2 regions of the Caballeronia sp. TF1N1 genome follow, and region 1 is predicted to be linked to the other one. Evidence: riboswitches for the same ligand, from Rfam matches in the RefSeq annotation. Region 1 holds a riboswitch; the other holds the start of a gene.
The links. Region 1 has a riboswitch for thiamine pyrophosphate ahead of LDZ28_RS12225 (FAD-dependent oxidoreductase). Riboswitches for the same ligand answer to the same signal wherever they lie in the genome.
Positions count from the first base shown of each region.

Region 2: linked by a shared signal. The riboswitch ahead of thiC (phosphomethylpyrimidine synthase ThiC) and the one ahead of LDZ28_RS12225 (FAD-dependent oxidoreductase) in region 1 are both predicted to bind thiamine pyrophosphate.

Region 1 is NZ_CP084626.1:2,617,624-2,621,803, forward strand. It holds gene LDZ28_RS12215 (thiazole synthase) at 1-149, opposite strand, end outside; gene thiS (sulfur carrier protein ThiS) at 176-373, opposite strand; gene LDZ28_RS12225 (FAD-dependent oxidoreductase) at 392-1,534, opposite strand; TPP riboswitch at 1,737-1,864, opposite strand; gene LDZ28_RS12230 (ABC transporter ATP-binding protein/permease) at 2,113-3,855, shown strand; gene LDZ28_RS12235 (hypothetical protein) at 3,995-4,180, shown strand, end outside.
Region 2 is NZ_CP084626.1:1,043,403-1,047,582, forward strand. It holds gene LDZ28_RS04775 (glycine zipper 2TM domain-containing protein) at 1-179, opposite strand, end outside; gene thiC (phosphomethylpyrimidine synthase ThiC) at 400-2,331, opposite strand; TPP riboswitch at 2,509-2,648, opposite strand; gene LDZ28_RS04785 (EamA family transporter) at 2,950-3,888, shown strand.

The DNA.
Region 1 (4,180 bases):
AGCGCGACGGTCACCATGCCGGGCCGCGCGGCATCGATGGAATCCGAAAGCGATTGCAGCGACGGATAACGCGATGTGCCGAGCAGCACACGGCTCGGGAACGTCTGGCCGTAGAGCGTGAGGCTATGGGCGGCGGTGTGTGAGGTCATGATTCGATCCTTCGGATTCGGTGGATTCAGCCGCCCGCGACGGGCGACACGACGTCGAGCTTGTCGCCGGCTCGAAGCGTCTTCGTGCCGTGCTCGCCGCGCGCGACGAACTGCCCGTTGAGCGCGACCGCGAACGGCGGTTTGGCGCCGAATGCGGCGAGCGCGTCGGTGACGGTGGCGGCATCGGTCAGACTGAATTCGCGCTGATTGATGTGGATGTTCATGGCTTTGACTTTCGATGACTAGAGCGCGGCCGCGATGGCCGGTTCGCTATGCAGAAGTTCGGACCAGCGCGCGCCGCCGCGATAATCCGCGAACGATGCGGCGTCCGCGACGGTTCCGCCGGCGATGGCTTGGGCGAGTGCGCAGGCGGCATCGGCGACTTCCGGCGCGATCATGAAGCCGTGCCGATACAGGCCGTTCACGCGCACGGTCCGCGCCCCGTCCCAGACGATGGCCGGCCGATGATCCGGCAGCGTCGGCCGGCACTGAGAATTGAGTTCGAGGATGCGCGCCTCGCCGAAACCCGGATGCACCGCGAACGCCGCACTCATCAGTTCCAGCGCCGAGCGCACGCTCACGGGCGACATGTCCTCGCCTTCGACTTCGGTCGCGCCGATCACGTAAAGATCGTCCTCTTTCGGCGCGATATACAGCGGATAACGCGGATGCAGCAGCCGCACCGGCCGCGACAACCCGATGCCCGGCGCATGCACGCGCGCCACTTCCCCGCGAATACCACGCAACGCGGGCCACGCAGTTTTGCCGCCCAGCCCACGGCAATCGATGATCCAGCGCGCGTCGGGCATGGCATCGACCGGAGAATTCCAGTGCGTGCGCACGCCGCGCGCCGTAAGTCCGGCCGCGAGCGCTCGAAGCGCCTGACGATTGTCGAGTTGACCTTCGTGCGGCAGCAGCCAGCCTTGCGCGAAACGCGTGCCGAGCGCGGGTTCCGCTTGCGCGACTTCCGCGCCCGCGAGCTTGATGAAGCCGCCATCGAGCAAGCTTGCAGGCGCGTTGGCGCGCAGCCTGCGTTCGAACAGCGGCGCTTCCGCGCGATCCGCGCCGTGCCAGACGACGAGCGTGCCGTTGCGCTGAAAGTAAACCGGCTCGGGCAACTCGGCGATGAGACCCGGCCAGCGTTCCAGCGACGCCGCGCCGAGTTCGACGACGAGCGGCTCCGCACTCGTCGCCTCGGCGAGCGGCGCGAGCATCGCGGCGGCCACCCACGCAGCCGACTGCGTGCCCGCCTCGTCGCCGCGCTCGTATAGCGCGACGCCGTGGCCCGCGCCCGCGAGTTGCCACGCCACGAGCCGCCCGACGAGTCCTCCGCCGATGACGGCGAAGTCTGGCCGGCGCGCGGCGGGCTGATCGATCGTGTTCACTTTTCCGATGTCTCCTGTCGATCGAAACGAGGCTGTGCGCCGCTCCGGTCTTATCCACGACTGATAACGCCGTGCAGCAAACGCACGAACGCGAAGACAAAACTTGCAGAGGAGAGACCGGCCCGGCAGCGGCAACGCAAACAACGCGCGCCAGGCGGAAAAGAAAGATGATGGAAGAACCTGGAGGAAAGGCGCGACGGCCGCGCGTTCTCCGGAAACTTCCCTCGCCGGTATTACCCGGATCGGGTGCAAAGGGTCTCTCTCAGCCTCGCCGCGCCAGCACACCGATAATTCGATGACGTCGCGCGCGAAGCACCCCTGTTTCGTCGAAGATCATTAGACCATGAAAGCCAAAGCCGCTGCAAACCGGGATTCCCCGCCTTTGGTCGCCTCAGTCGGCACTCTGGCACAATGCCGCGAGCATGGTTCTCCGCATGGTTGTGCGAATGAGCACGGAATTAAGCGGCAGTTAAGGGAACCTCTGAACAATCTGCGGGACAGGAAAGAGGCTGCGCGTGCGAGTATCGCGGCGCGGTGCGTCCATTCGTAACTCGGACCGGCATATCATCAGGAAGGTCATGGCCAATTCTCAACCGGAAAACACGCAGCAACAAGCCGACACGGTCTCTGCGTGGAGCCTCATCAAGCCCTACTGGGTCTCGGAGGAGCGCGGCTTCGCATGGGGTCTGCTCGTTGCCATCATCGCGATCAACATGACGGTCGTATGGATCAACGTGCGGCTCAACAGCTGGAGCGCGGCGTTCTACAACGCGCTGCAGAACAAGAACGTCCACGACTTTCCGCACCTTCTGCTGGTCTTCACCGGCCTCGCCTTCGCGTACATTCTGCTTGCGGTTTATGGGAGGTATCTGCGGCAGATGCTCGGCTTCCGCTGGCGCCAGTGGCTGACCAACAAGTATCTCGAACAGTGGTTCGGCGACCGCGCTTTTTACCGCATAGAACGCGACCGTCTCGCCGATAACCCCGACCAGCGGATCAGCGACGACCTGCAATCCTTCGCGACCACCACGCTGTCTCTGTCGCTCGATCTGCTTTCCACGCTCGTCACGCTCGTCACGTTCATCACCATTTTGTGGACGCTCGCGGGCGCGCTGACCATCACGGCATTCGGCACGCCGCTCGTCATTCCCGGCTACATGGTCTGGGCGGCGGCGCTTTACGCGATCATCGGCTCGGTCATCATTCAGAAGGTCGGGCATCCGCTGGTGTCGATCAACTACCAGCAACAGAAGGTCGAGGCCGATTTCCGCTTCGGGCTGATTCGCGTGCGCGAGAATGCCGAGCAGATCGCGTTTTACGATGGCATCGCCACCGAGACGGCCAACGCGAAGACCATTTTCCAGCGCATTCGCGACAACTGGTGGATGATCATGAAGTACACGAAGCGCATGACCTTCGTGCTCAGTTTCTACGGACAGATCGCCATCATCTTCCCGATCATGGTTGCCGCGCCGCGCTATTTCGCGGGCGCGTTCTCGTTCGGCGTCTTGATGCAGATTTCATCGGCGTTCGGCACGGTCAGCGATTCGTTCTCCTGGTTCATCAACAGTTACTCGACCTTGGTCGAATGGCGCGCCACGGTGAATCGTCTGCGCGAATTCAAGCGTGTGATGCGCTCGACGCATATCCGCGAGGAAACGTCGCCGGCAACGGCGCATGGCGGTATCAACCTGCATTACACGAGCACGAAAGCGCTGACGACCAAGGGGCTTGCGCTCGCGTTGCCGAATGGCACGCCACTTTCGCGCGTGGGCGATGTGACGATAGAACCGGGATCGCGCTGGCTGATAGTCGGGCCGTCGGGCGCGGGCAAGAGCACGCTGATGCGGGCTCTGGCGGGCCTTTGGCCGTTCGGCGACGGTAGTATCGACGCACCCGTCGACGCGAAGATGCTGTTTATCCCGCAAGTGAGCTATCTCCCGATCGGCACGCTGCGCGCGGCGTTGAGCTATCCGTCGCCGGGTGGCACCTTCACCGACGAGGAATCGCGCGAGGCGCTGCGTCTGTGCAATCTGGCCGAGTATGGCGACCGCCTGGAAGAAAGTGCGCACTGGGCGCGCAGCTTGTCGCCGGGCGAGCAACAGCGTCTTGCCGCCGCGCGCGTGCTGCTGCACAAGCCCGACTTCCTGTTCCTCGACGAAGCCACCAGCGCCCTCGATGCGGATAACGAACTGCATATCTACAACACGCTCGTCGAACGTTTGCCGAAGGCGGCGATTTTGAGCGTTGCGCACCGGGAGTCGGTGGCGCTGTTCCATGATTATCGGATCGAGATAGAGAGGACGATGGCGGAGGTTTGATTCCGTCTCTTGCTGAATGAAGAACCGCATCCGCGAGCAATTGTGGGTGCGGTTTTTCTTATTTGTGGCGGTGAGTAACTTGCCCTGCGCGCGACGTCATAGACTTCGAAGCGTTACGGCAGACAGTCACAAATAATCGATGGACTTCCTTCTACTGACAGACGACGATCTCGAATCGATGCGCCACGCGCCAAAATCCATCGTCAACAAGGGGGCGCGGTGGGTAACGAAAGGCGGTCACCGCGAAAAGAATTACGTGCTCCACGATGCACGCGATATGACACAGGTTTACCGGCTCTTTCTTCGCGTCTCGCTGACCAGAGCC
Region 2 (4,180 bases), 1.4 Mb from region 1:
ACTGCCGCGCCCCCCAACGTCGATAACGCGCTTCCGCCGATCACGGCCCCACCCGCGGCGCCAACACCAGCGCCAACGGCCGTATCGCGTTGACGCGTCGTCATGTTGTCGCAGGCCGTGAGTCCGGCGAGAAGGGAAACGACCACTGCTGCGGCGCCGATTTGTTTGATGATTTTCATGTCGACTCTCCAGAACGATTGATCAATGAAACGGCCGCGGCTTTGCCCACGCGTCCTGCCGTTCGATCACGATCTGGCTTTCATCGACGGACGCCGCAACGTTTTTTTCGCCGGTTCGTTCGTTTATCAGCAGGAAAGATGCCCGAAACGGTGCACGCGCGCGCCATGCAAAAACGGCCTGCAAGGAAGCACAGGCCGTTGCGTACAGTCAGCGTTTGCTTCAGGTCGGCTGATAAATCTCCGCGCCCTTCTTCACGAACTCGATGGCCTTGGTCTGCATGCCCTTGGCGAGCGCATCGCTTTCGGAGACGCCTTGCTTGGCCGCGAAGTCGCGCACGTCCTGCGTGATCTTCATCGAGCAGAAGTGCGGGCCGCACATCGAGCAGAAATGCGCGACCTTGGCGGAATCCTTCGGCAAGGTTTCGTCGTGAAACTCGCGCGCCTTGTCGGGATCGAGGCCGAGGTTGAACTGGTCTTCCCAGCGAAACTCGAAGCGTGCCTTGGATAGCGCGTTGTCGCGCACCTGCGCGCCTGGATGACCCTTCGCCAGATCGGCCGCGTGCGCCGCGAGCTTGTACGTGATGATGCCGGTCTTGACGTCGTCCTTGTTCGGAAGTCCGAGATGCTCCTTCGGCGTGACGTAGCAAAGCATGGCGGTGCCGAACCAGCCGATCATCGCCGCGCCGATGCCCGAGGTGATGTGATCGTAGCCCGGCGCGATGTCGGTGGTGAGCGGCCCGAGCGTGTAGAAGGGCGCCTCGTCGCACCATTCCAGCTGCAGGTCCATGTTCTCCTTGATGAGCTGCATCGGCACATGGCCGGGGCCTTCGATCATCACTTGCACGTCGTGCTTCCACGCGATCTGCGTGAGTTCGCCGAGCGTCTTCAGTTCACCGAGCTGGGCTTCGTCGTTCGCGTCGTAGATGGAGCCGGGACGCAGGCCGTCGCCGAGCGAGAACGAGACGTCGTACTGCTTCATGATCTCGCAGATGTCTTCGAAGTGCTCGTAGATGAAGCTTTCCCGATGATGCGCGAGACACCATTTCGCCATGATCGAGCCGCCGCGCGAGACGATCCCCGTCATGCGGTTGGCCGTCAGCGGCACGTATTGCAGGCGCACGCCCGCGTGAATGGTGAAGTAATCGACGCCTTGCTCGGCTTGCTCGACGAGCGTGTCGCGAAAGATTTCCCAAGTCAGGTCTTCGGCCTTGCCGTTGACCTTTTCGAGCGCCTGATAGATCGGCACCGTGCCGATCGGCACCGGCGAATTGCGGATGATCCACTCGCGCGTCTCGTGAATATGCTTGCCCGTGGACAGGTCCATCACCGTGTCGCCGCCCCAGCGGATCGCCCAGGTCATCTTGTCGACTTCCTCGCCGATCGACGAACTCACGGCCGAATTGCCGATGTTCGCGTTGATCTTCACGAGGAAGTTGCGCCCGATGATCATCGGCTCGCTTTCCGGGTGATTGATGTTCGCGGGGATGATCGCGCGGCCGCGCGCCACTTCATCGCGTACGAACTCGGGCGTGATGGCCTTCAGGGCGTCCTTGTCGAAAGGCACCGCGCCGAACGACTGGCCGGGATGCTGACGGCCCATCATCGCGGCGAGCTTTTCGCCGTTCGGACCGCTCGTCTTGAGGCTTTCGAGGTATTCGGCGCGGCGCTGATTCTCGCGAATGGCGATGTATTCCATCTCCGGCGTGACGATGCCCTGCCGCGCGTAATGCATCTGCGACACATTCTTGCCGGGCGTCGCGCGTCGCGGATGACGATGCAGATCGGGGAAGCGCAGCTCGGCCGTTTTCGGATCGGCGGCGCGCTCGCGGCCGAATTCGCTCGAAAGATCCGCGAGTTCCTCGGTGTCGCCGCGCGCTTCGATCCAGCCGGCGCGCAACGCGGGCAAACCGGAGCGGATGTCGATCTTCGCGTCCGGATCGGAGTAGGGGCCGGACGTGTCGTACACGTACACCGGCGGATTCTTTTCGCCGCCGAAACTGTCGGGCGTGTCGGACTGCGTGATCTCGCGCATCGGGACGCGGATGTCGGGCGTCGAACCCGTCACGTAGACCTTGCGCGAGTTGGGCAGCGGCGCGATGGCGGCTGCATCGACGATGGCGTTTTCGGAAAGGAACTTGGGATTCGCATTCATGTGCTGTTTCTCCTTTTCAGTCGCAGGGACGGTAATTGACAGCGAGCACGCGGGCGATCGAACGAACAACGAACAAACGAACGCCGGCGAGCTCGGCTGATTCAGGAGCTAGACAGGGAGGAACGAGATGGAAAGGTGCGGGCCCGAGAAGACGTGGCGCGTGAGAGAGATACCGTGCGCCGAGGCCCGAACGCTTCCCTGCGCTGGCATTATCCAGATCAGGTTCAAAGGGTATTTCTCACCCACATTGCACGGGCCATTCAGTCGACGCAGCCGGACGAATCGCGATGTGCAACGCAGGACCCCCGCGTTAGCAGGCGTCACCATACATCGTGGCGTGGCATCTTGGCAACCGTTCGCGAAGTTTGCGCTGAAGCGCAGGCGCTTACTGCATAATGGCGAGCGCGCGATTTTCGGTACTTACCCGGATGTCGTCAGCAGTCGCCCCGCCTGTCGCTTCCGCACTTCTTTCGCTCCGTCATGCCGTCCATCGTCAGTCCCGCCTCGTTCGTCACCTGGCGCGCGCGTTCTTCAAGCTCATGCCCCGTTCGGTCGATTGGCGGCAGTCCCCATTGCAAGTCTCTTGCCCCAATCCGGGCGCGCTTCGCGGAGTAATGCATGTCTGCCGTACCTCCGCGTCTGCCGCTCGGTTTTCCCGACCGCTTTCCGTTTCGCGCTCCTCGCAGCCTCAAGGGACGCGTCGCGCTCGCGCTGGCCGTCGTTTATCTCGTGTGGGGATCGACGTATCTCGGCATTCACCTGGCGCTCGAATCGTTTCCGCCGCTCATGCTCGGCGGCCTGCGTAACCTGTGCGCTGGCGTCGGTCTCTTCGTGATCGCCATGCATCGCAAGGCGGTGTGGCCGACGGCGCGTGAAGTACGGAATGCAGCGATCGTCGGGACTTTGCTCGAAGGTTTGTCGAGCGGGATGATGGCTTACGGCATGCGCACGGTGGGAACCGGCACGGCTGCCGTGATGGTGGCTACCGTGCCGCTCTTCGCGACGATCTTCACCGCGCTTGCCGGGCGCAGTGTGGCGAAGGGCGAATGGTTTGCGGTGGCGCTGGGTCTCTTGGGTATCGTGTTGCTCAATCATGGCGATCCCTCGCCGAGCTCGACCGTCGGCACGCTCGCCATCTTGTGCGCGGCAATTTTTTGGGCGGGCGGGGCGCATCTGGCAAGCCGTCTTTCGCAGCCTTCCGATCTGCTGATGTCGACTGCGTTGCAGATCGGGCTTGGCGGGCTTATCGCGACTGTCATCGCGTTCGTGTCAGGCGAGCGCCTTGGCCAAGTGAGCATGGGCGCGGGGTTTTCGTTTTTGTATCTCGTCGTGGTCGGATCGATGGCCGCGTATGTCGCTTATAACTTTCTCATTCGGAACACGAGCACGATTGTCGCGACGAGTTGTCTTTACGTGAATCCGGTCGTCGCGGTTTTATTGGGCGCTTTGTTGCTTGGGGAAATCATCACGCAGTGGACGGTTGTTGCCACGGTCGTGATTTTGATGAGCGTTGCGTTGTCGTTCTGGTTTGATTATCGGCGGCGGGGGTTGGTTTGAGCAGCGCGCCCTCCGCCTTTCCTTTTGTAAAAACCTCCTCCGCGCGCTGCATTCGCTACTATCCGGCGCCGCTTTAGTCGGCCTTCCAGCTCGGCCCGAGCAATTCCTCTAACGAATAACAAACCCTTGCGGCGCAAGGCTCGCCGTCATTTCGGCCGCCTCTGCGCACCGATGCAGGGCATGCGCATTGCTCAATGCCGTCACCCTCGAACGACAGTTTCATCGGCATGACACGAAAGCCTGTCGTTCAAGGGAATAGAAGCAAAAGAGAGAAGGGGTCTTCCGAGGCGCG